Regions from separate parts of the Solibacillus sp. FSL R7-0682 genome, predicted to be linked through region 1. Evidence: predicted binding sites of a transcription regulator. Region 1 holds the regulator's gene; the other holds the start of a gene.
The links. Region 1 encodes NrdR, which represses ribonucleotide reductase genes. Its sites were predicted from a motif close to AACACNATATATNGTGTT; they were not measured.

Region 2: the regulator NrdR is predicted to act here: its motif matches at 3,245-3,262, upstream of MKZ17_RS08005 (vitamin B12-dependent ribonucleotide reductase).

The regions. Positions count from the first base shown of each region.
Region 1 is NZ_JBBOUI010000001.1:1,091,763-1,096,906, reverse strand. Features, by position in the region: gene dnaI (primosomal protein DnaI) at 213-1,154, opposite strand; gene MKZ17_RS05605 (replication initiation and membrane attachment family protein) at 1,157-2,539, opposite strand; gene nrdR (transcriptional regulator NrdR) at 2,558-3,025, opposite strand; gene MKZ17_RS05595 (glyceraldehyde-3-phosphate dehydrogenase) at 3,224-4,243, opposite strand; gene coaE (dephospho-CoA kinase) at 4,454-5,050, opposite strand; gene mutM (bifunctional DNA-formamidopyrimidine glycosylase/DNA-(apurinic or apyrimidinic site) lyase) at 5,132-5,144, opposite strand, start outside.
Region 2 is NZ_JBBOUI010000001.1:1,568,250-1,573,393, reverse strand. Features, by position in the region: gene MKZ17_RS08005 (vitamin B12-dependent ribonucleotide reductase) at 617-3,184, opposite strand; gene MKZ17_RS08000 (lipoate--protein ligase family protein) at 3,428-4,207, opposite strand; gene MKZ17_RS07995 (rhodanese-like domain-containing protein) at 4,361-4,741, shown strand; gene gcvPB (aminomethyl-transferring glycine dehydrogenase subunit GcvPB) at 4,883-5,144, opposite strand, start outside.

The DNA of each region.
Region 1 (5,144 bases):
TGAGAAACGATGACGGATTTGCCCCGTCACTGCTCCAAGGTAGTAAAGAATTACGCTTGTGCTAGGAAGCTTGCAGCCGTGGCTCCCCTCTCTAAAAGCTAGTTCGTAAAACTTGTTGTCCTTTTCTAAGCATTTAGTTATATTAATTACTAAAAAAGTATACGCCCGTTTTTCAGGAAATGCAACCGAGAAAAAAAGAATTTTTTTAACAATTAACTGCGCCGATTAATCCCATCTATTTGCACAGGAATAGTCACGGCCTTTATACGCTCCATAATACGCGCCGCCTTTACAACTTCTATATCTCCACGTTGTGATTGTGCTAAATGATGCTCAAGGCCAGCATAATCAAAATTAGAGGTAATAAATGTCGGAAGCTCTTCACTCATGCGATAATGTAAAATCGTCCCTAATATTTCGTCCCTTGTCCAAGCAGACATCGTTTCTGCTCCTATATCATCTAGCATTAATACAGGTGCCTTTTTCACATAATCAATTTTTTCATTTAATGAATTGTCGCCTATCGCATTTTTCATTTCTCGTAAAAACTCCGGAACGAATACGACAACCGATTTTACCTTTAAAGAAGCTAGCTCATTTGCAATTGCCCCTAGTACGAAGGATTTACCCACTCCAAATGGACCGTATAAATAAAAACCTCTCTTTGGAAGGTTGCCTGTACTTTTATAGTATGCTACAAATTCTGCTGCTTGATCGGCAATACTTAAACGGGAATGATTGTCAATCGCTAAGTCTTTTAATGTAGCCTTTAATACGTCTTTTGGCATGTGCATACTTGAAATCATATTAGCAACTTCTCGACGTTCATCTTCACGCATTTTTTGCTCACATGCTACGTACGTAATATCTATTACATTGCGTGTAATAAATAGCTTCGGAACATAACCCTGCAATAAATTATTACAGTTTCTCGTATCACCACAGCCACAGCAAGTAGTCGCTTGATTAATATATTCATATAATTTCGGTAAACTAATATCGACCATCTCTTTTGTGACTTGTTGTTCATGCTCTTGTAAAAATTGTTGTACTTTTGGATGCTCGATTGTTGCTCGTCTCATTGCTTCAAATCGTTCTTCAAACGATGGCATCTTTTTCTTAATTTGATTTAATTGTTCATTTATTGGTTCGATCGTTATTCACCTGCCTTATCTTGTTGACCAAGTTTTTGTAATATCTTCAAACGCTCTTCTTCAAAGTTGACCGCATGATCACTTGCTGGCTGAGCTTCTTCATTACGCTTATAAAACCAGTCAGGAATTTGCTCATCACGACCATTTTTCCGATTATACGATTGCTTTTTTGCTGTTTGTGTTGGTTGTTTAACTGTACTAGCATTCGTACTGTCTTGCTTCCACTGTGCATATTTATCTCGCTCTTGGCGCGCTAAATCCATTGCTTCCTTCGCTGTTTTTAATTGCTTACGGTTCCAATGGTCTGCGATTTTCTCAACGTAGCTTTTAGGCAGCTTCATATCTGTAGAAAGCATAACGTATTCTAATAGTACATTTGCGACTCCTACTGGCATGCCATACTTAACAACTAAATCCTCTGCAAGTTGAATCGAAGAAGGAATTGGCTCCTTCCCATCATTAATATCTCGTAATACTTGAACTGGAGGCGTCGTTTCCAAATATTGAAGGAGCTCTTGCTCTTTCGTTAAATTTTCAGTGCTAGCCGTCTCTTGTTTTGTTGTGTCAAACACTTTTACTAAAGCCGGTGCGTCAGTTGAAACAGTTAGCTTATAATAATCAGCCGCTTCCTTTTTCAAGCGTGTAGTCGTTAACTTATTTTGATCATCTAACGCTGCAATTACAACCTTTTGCATTTGTAAAGGTGTAAGTTGATATAAGAACGCAAGCTTCGCAATCATTTCCTTTGCTTTTACAGTTAATGCTGACCTAGGAATTAGCTGTTCAGATAAACCGGCCTGCAATAAGTTAAAGTCAAATTGGGTATAGTGAAAAGGATAATCAGATTGTTGAACAGGTATTTCTGAATAATTATCGACCGGCAATTTACTATTAACTGGGCGATACACATCAATAAATGTTCGTGTCACTTCCTCAAAATGCTCTTTACTTGGCTGTATTAAAAAACGCTGACGTAATTTCCTATACGGAGCTTCGCCAATTTTGCTAAATAAAAACATCGATAAAAGTGGATCTTTAAAAAAGCTCGGTGCATCTAATGGACGAACGAGCTCATATATAAAATGACGCTGTTCGTCAATATCTCTTCTAAATGTGCGTAGCAAGCCAATAGCTTCTAATGCAATCCGTGCTTCAAATATCTTTTTTAATGGCACTGATAATACATTCATTAAATAATAATGAGTATATTGCTGAGGCACTTGACTTTCTGCTTCCGCCCAAAGTGTTAAATAAAGACTAATTGGCTCTGGACCTGTTAATGGTTGATAAAATAATGTTAATAATTGACGTTCATTTGTAGATAATGCGTGAGGGAGCGTTATTTCAAAATGATCCGTAGGCTGTAATTCGTTAAAGTGAACCATTTTTTGTCCCCCTCCTTGTTATTTTCCATTCGATTGGCGTGTCATAATTTCCTTTAACTCTTCAATGAATACAGTAATATCTTTAAATTGTCGATAAACGGATGCAAAGCGAACATAGGCTACTTCATCCACTTTTGCTAGGTGATCCATCACCATTTCCCCAACATCTTCAGAGCGAACTTCAGCATTTCCGATACGGCGTAATTCTTTTTCAATGCTTAATACAATTTCTTCAAGTTGCTCTAATGGGACAGGTCGTTTTTCACAGGCACGAATAAGTCCACGCAACACTTTTTCACGACTAAACTCTTCGCGTGAGCCTTCTTTTTTAACGACAATTAATGGTGTCTCTTCTATTTTTTCGAACGTTGTGAAACGGAAGCCACATGACTCACACTCACGACGTCTACGAATTTCTTTATTATCATCGACAGGTCTTGAATCTACAACACGTGTACCGTTGTATTGACAAGCTGGACATCTCATAGTTTGTTCTCCTGAATTTTCTTAGTATATAGGTATTATAACAAAAACAACGCGTATGAAATAGTGATTCCTACGCGTACAAATAATTCCATTAAGATTTATTGTTTACTATATAAATAACTTCCCTTTTATGCGAATAAGAAAAAGCCTTTCTCAGAAACAAATCATCATTTCTGAAAAAAGGCTAATGAAAGCAAACTAAGCGTGTACTGTCGCTAATTCATTTGCGATTTTTGTTGCTAAGTCTACAACACGTGCAGAGTAACCCCACTCATTATCGTACCAAGCGATTACTTTCACTTTACGATCACCTAAAACGATTGTTGTTAAACCATCAACAGTAGAAGAGTACGTTGTTGTATTGTAGTCAGAAGATACTAATGGTTCCATTGAGAAGTTTAAAATACCGTTCATTTTACCTTCAGCAGCTTGTTTAAATGCAGCATTTACTTCTTCAACTGTCACGTCTTTTTCTAGGTCTACAACTAAGTCTACTAAAGAAACGTTTGGTGTTGGTACACGTAATGCCATACCGTGAATTTTGCCATCTAATTCTGGTAACACTAAACGCAATGCTTTTGCAGCACCAGTAGAAGTTGGGATAATTGACGATGCGCAGTTACGTGCACGGCGTAAATCTTTATGTGGGTTGTCAATGTTATTTTGATCATTTGTGTATGCATGAACTGTTGTCATTAGACCGTTTACGATACCGAATTCATCGTTTAATACTTTCGCTACTGGCGCTAAGCAGTTTGTTGTACAAGATGCATTTGAAATAACATCATGTTTTGATAAATCTAATTTATCGTCGTTTACACCTAAAACGACTGTAATATCTTCATTTTTACCAGGAGCAGTTAAAATAACTTTTTTCGCACCAGCTTCTAAATGCATTGCCGCTTTGTCACGATCATTAAATTTACCAGTAGCTTCAATTACGATATCTACACCCATTTTAGCCCAAGGTAATTTTAATGGATCACGCTCGCTTACTAGCTCAACACGTTTTCCATTTACAATTAAAGCGCCTTCAATAGCTTCAACTGTACCAGGGAACATACCGTGATTTGTGTCATACTTAATCAAATGTGCTAACGTTTCAGCTGGATAGCTAGCATTTACCGCTACGATATTAACATCGCCGCGCATCATAGCTTGACGGAACACCATACGACCGATACGGCCAAAACCATTAATTGCAATAGAAACTGTCATATTATATAAATCCTCCTAAAAGTACATTTGTTCATTTTTCTTTATTCGCTCATTAGTATAACACATTTTTTATAAAGGTGAACATATTTCACATACATAAAAAAAGTTGTTATTTTCTGATAATAGTATGCTCATTTCAGTACATAATTTGCTGTATTAAGTAAGAAAAAGCCAGTGAAAAGTATAATACTTTTCACTGGCTTTTCACCTCTATTTTATTACATTCCAATCGCGTAATTGAGTTTCCAATTGTTCAGCTGTTTCTTCCACAGTCCCATCATTTTCGATGACTGCATCCGCTTTAGCCGCTTTCTCAGCTACAGAGATTTGTGTTGCAATACGAGCACGTGCCTCTTCCTCCGAAAAACCATTTCGTGCCATTAGGCGCTTTAATTGCACTTCTTCTGAAACAAAAACGACTAAAATTTTATCTACAAAATGCTGTAGCTTGCTTTCAAATAATAGCGGAATATCCATAATAACTGTCTTTTCACCACTTGCTAAATGTTCATCACGTTGACGTAGCATTTCCGCGCGAATAGCTGGATGAATAATTGCATTTAAAACCTCACGCTTACTCTCATCATGAAAAATAATCGAGCCTACTTTCGCACGGTCCATTGAGCCATCTTCCGCAATAACTTGCTGACCAAATGCTTCCGCAATTTTTACAAGTGTCTCACTTCCCGGCTCCACTACTTGACGTGCTACAATATCCGCGTCGACAATTGGTAAATTATAAGCTGCCAACATATGTGCAACAGTACTTTTCCCACTCGCAATACTACCTGTTAATCCAATGATCACAAGAAATACCCCTTTATTTTCAATTAATAGTCCCTAATCGAGACGAATACTTAGCGGTAGCTGGAGATACCCACTGAGTATTTATCTTTGGCAT
Region 2 (5,144 bases), 480 kb from region 1:
CCACAAAATGGTTCCATAAATATCAAATGCTTCAATTTTCAATGAGTTTATTAGATAAACAGTAAAAGGATGTTTATGAAGTTGTATTCTATAAAGATGAATGCGGATTTCGTATTGGATATAAAAAGTTGGATTATAAATATTGGACAAATACTGCCAAAGGTGAGATAAATCCCTATTACAGAAAATGGCACAATTCCTCTTCATGAATTGCGCAAGATTGTTGCATAAGGGTGGCTAAGCACAATACGATTTTTGGGACTAAATTTAAATTAAGGCTACTAAACACCGCTCTATCAATGTTCAAAGGAAATAGTAACTAAAATGCCGAAGTAATAGCTAATGTGTAAAATTACTTTAGGATGTGTAAAAATGAAAAAAATTACTTTAATCATAGGAATCTTGAAGAACTTTTCCCCTTTCCAAATCCACTAAATAATATGAGCTACTCGGATCAACACCCATATCACTACAATTATCTTTAAAAGTAAATTAAAAAAACTGCACCTTCACTTGTTAGATATGTCTAACAAGTGAAGGTGCAATTTAAACAATACAGGATTTTTTCTTAAACTTTTAATAACATAGTGTAACTTTTACTTTCTGAACGTACACCTTATAAACCACATTTAAGCTGTGCACCACAGTTTGTACATGTGTTACAGCCGCCCATTTCCTCTACCGTACCTTGACGGCAAACTGGGCAAGTATTACCAACTTCAGAGCCAATTGTTACGTCAGTATCTGTTAATGGCTTAATTGTATCCACTAATACGACTTGGCGCTTCACTTGTTCTTCAGCTTGCTTTAATTCTTCAAATTCTAATTGCTCATCTGAATGAGATTCTTCTGCTTTTAACGTTAATACTTGTGTATCACGAGAGCCATCTACATATACCGTACCACCTTTAGCGCCGCCTTTGTATAGACGCTCGTACACTTGTTGTACTTGTTCTACACCGTAGCCTTTTGGTGCATTTACAGTTTTAGAAATTGATGAGTCAATCCAGTTTTGGATGATGCATTGTACATCCGCATGGGCTTCTGCAGATAGTTCCATGGACGATTTGAACCAACTTGGTAAATTGTTTTCATCTACACCTGGATTTGCATCTAAGTACTCTTTTACGATTTCTGCTTTTACTTCAATAAATTTACCTAAACGACCTGAACGGTAGTAAGTAAAGCTGAAGTATGGCTCTAGACCTGTTGCCACGCCAACCATTGTACCTGTGCTTCCTGTAGGAGCAACTGTTAATAAATGCGAGTTACGGATACCACTTGCGATAATCCCTTCTCGAATATGCTCTGGCATTTTTTTCATAAAGCCAGTATTAATAAATGCTTCACGTAAACGAGCTGTTTCTTCGCCTGTTTCACCTTCTAAGAATGGGAAGCTTCCGCGCTCTGTTGCTAATTCAATCGATTGTTCATATGCAGCGATTGCAATTGTTTTAAAGATTTCATCGACAAGCTGATTGCCCTCTTCTGAACCGTATTCTTTTTCACAATAAATTAGTAAGTCAGCAAGTCCCATAACGCCAAGACCTACACGGCGTTCGCCTAGTGCTTGCTTTTTGTTATCTTCTAAGAAGTAAGGTGTTGCATCAATAACGTTGTCTTGCATACGTACGCCAACTTTTACAGTTTTACGTAACGCATCAAAATCAACTGTTTTTGTTTCTTTATTTGCAAACTGCGCTAAGTTCACTGCAGCTAAGTTACATACTGAGTATGGCGCAAGAGGTTGTTCACCACACGGATTCGTTGCTACAACCTGTTGACCATATGCTTTTGCATTTGTCATATCGTTTGCATTATCGATAAAGAAAATTCCTGGCTCCGCAGCATAAGTCGCACAAATATTAATTAAATTCCAAAGATCCTTTGCTTTAATTGTGCGGTATGTACGTACTGGATAGCCTAGCTTTTCCCATTCACGAACATCGCCTACTTCATGCCATTTTTCGTTGTAATCCTTCATTTGCTCTGGTGTGTAGTTTGCAACATCTGGGAAGCGTAATGGGAAGTCACTATCCGTTTCAACTGCATGCATAAACTCTTTCGTTAATGTAACTGAAATATTAGCGCCCGTTAAAAACTCTGGGTTATGCACCGAATATGTTCCACCATCACGAAGCTTCATTTCTGCATCACGGATAATCGATTCGTTAAACCCACCGAAGCCTTCGATGTTTTTATAGTTTACAATACCTTGATACATTGCATCTTCTTGCTGTGTTAAAGGCTTGAATTTTAATTTTTCTTTTGCTAAACGGATAATTGATTCATCTGTTGTATTTTCGATTAAATAACGTAAAATACGTGGATTTTGCATTTTTGAAATGATGAATTCAACGATATCTGGATGCCAATCCGCTAACATAATCATTTGAGCACCGCGTCTTGAACCACCTTGTTCAACTAGATGTGTTAGCTTTGCAATATCATCTAACCAGCTAACAGAACCTGATGATTTACCATTTACACCGCGCGCTAACGTATTACGTGGTCGAAGTGTTGAACCGTTTGTCCCAACACCACCGCCGCGACTCATAATTTCCATTACTTGCTTACGGTGATCACTAATGCCCTCACGAGAATCAGCCACAAATGGCATAACATAACAGTTAAAGAATGTAACTTCCGTTTCAGAGCCAGCACCGTAAATTACGCGACCAGCTGGAATGAAATTTAATTTTACAAGTTGCTCGTAAAATTTTTCAAACCATTCTTGACGTTTCTCTGGTGTTTTTTCTACTGAAGCTAGCCCTGTTGCATTACGTTTAGCAATTTGCTCATAATAAATTTCTAATGGTTTTTCGATAATATCAAGTGAACGGACAATAATACCCGTTACTTGCTCGTCCGGTTCTAGCACATGACGATAATCTTCTTCTATTAAAATTGATGCGGTTTTGTTTTCGTGGTCGATTGATTGTACAATGCCTAACCCACGAGCAGGGAATTTCGGATCTTGTTTTACAGTTAGTACAACAAAATCACCTGCTTTTAATGTTTTCTTTTCCGTGTCCTTAAAAGAATAACGGTCGATCATTACAAGACGAGATACCCCTTTATGGGTAATGTGCATATCCGGTGTAATTGGATGCACTTGCGGAAATTCCTTAATATCTTGATTTAATTGATCGACTGGGATGGTTTGCTCTACTACACTTGCCATCACAAAAGCCCCCTTTGAACGATTGAATATTGTTAAACTTCCCAACAAAAATGAGAATCAAACACTATATATTGTGTTTGATTCTTTTGTACTAAACTATATGTTGAGTCCAATTTATTTACTTAAAAAAGATTACAACATATATTTTTTTCAAACAAGGGCTTGATTTTTTTTTTTTTATAGTAAGTCCACTAATATCAACGTTTCGAGTCCCAAAAAAAATTTTCAAACAGATGTTCGTTTTTATTTTTTGAAATTCCATTCATCTGTCAAATACTTTTTTCGTTCAATTTCTTGAACATATTGTAACTGTTCATTTGTTAACTTATACGGAATGAGTTTAATTTGTAGTGCTTCTTCAAATCCTTTTGAGAATGCTTCCATACATTGTTCTATTGTAAATTTTATTTCTGTTAATTGATTAATGGCTACTGCTTTTTCTGGTAACTTTTGGCGCATCTTTTCTTTCGATATTTCAGAATCAAAATTAAAAACTGAAAGTAATAACTCTTCATCTAAATCTAATAAGATGGCACCATGTTGTAAAATAACACCTTTTTGACGTGTTTGCGCACTACCCGCTACTTTTTTACCTTCAACAACAAGTTCATACCAGCTCGGTGCATCAAAACAAACCGCGCTTTTTGGTTTTTTCAAATCATCTAATTTTTCTTGCGTATCAGGTACGCTAAAATACGCTTCTAAGCCTAGTTTTTGGAATCCCAATAAAAGACCCTCACTAATGACACGATATGCTTCTGTGACGCTTGCAGGCATTTCTGGATAGTTTTCTGATACGATTACCGAATAAGTAAGTTCTTGATCATGTAAAACTGCTCGTCCACCTGTTGGACGGCGTACAAAACCTAAATTTTTCTCATTAATCGTCTCCATATTAATATCACGTGCAACTTGCTGAAAATAACCGATTGAAAGTGTCGCAGGATTCCATTCATAAAATCGAATGACTGGTGGTATACTACCTTCACTATGCCAATCAAGTAACGCTTCATCCAAGGCCATATTAAAAGATGGACTGCATGGGCCTGAATTAATAAAATACCATTGTTTTTTCAAAATATACTCGCCTCCACTAATGCATTTTTACAAACTGACTCGACTATCTCTAGTTCATCTTTTATAATAGAACTAGAGAAAGAAAGGGGCAATATTGCAGTGACAATTTTATACACGATTTTAGCTATTTTAGCAGTCATCGTAGTGTATGTAGTAGTAAATTCACTACGCTTAAAAAAAGCCGTAACAAACTTAACACAAGAGCAATTTATTGAAGGCTACCGTAAAGCACAATTAATTGATTTACGTGAACCAAAAGAATTCGAAGCAGGACACATTTTAGGCGCTCGTAACATCCCTATGACACAATTTAACACACGTCATAAGGAGATTCGTCCAGATCTACCAGTATATCTTTACTGCCAAAACTCTGGTCGTAGCTCTCGTGCTGCATTAAACTTAAAGAAAAAAGGCTACACACAAATTTACCAACTTCAAGGTGGGTTTAAAACTTGGACAGGTAAAGTTAAATCAAAATAATTTCTTCAGCCGTCCTACATTATCCATGTGGGACGGCTTTTTATTTGGAGTTTCTACTATTATATAGAAAATTGTAAGAAGTCTAACTTCTACTAAAAAAAAGACAGGAGATTCCCCCCTGCCTTTCTTCATTTCTTCATATTACGCTTCTTGCTTCGTATAGCGTAAAATCGGTGTACGAGCAGCACGTGTTTCATCTAGTCGATTGACGACAGTTGTATGCGGTGCCTCTTGTACTAATGTTGGATTATCAATTGTTTCTTGCGCAATTTGAATCATCGCATCACAGAATGCATCTAACGTTTCTTTCGATTCCGTCTCAGTTGGTTCAATCATAATTCCCTCTTCTACGTTTAACGGGAAGTACACAGTTGGTGGGTGGTAGCCAAAGTCTAAAAGGCGT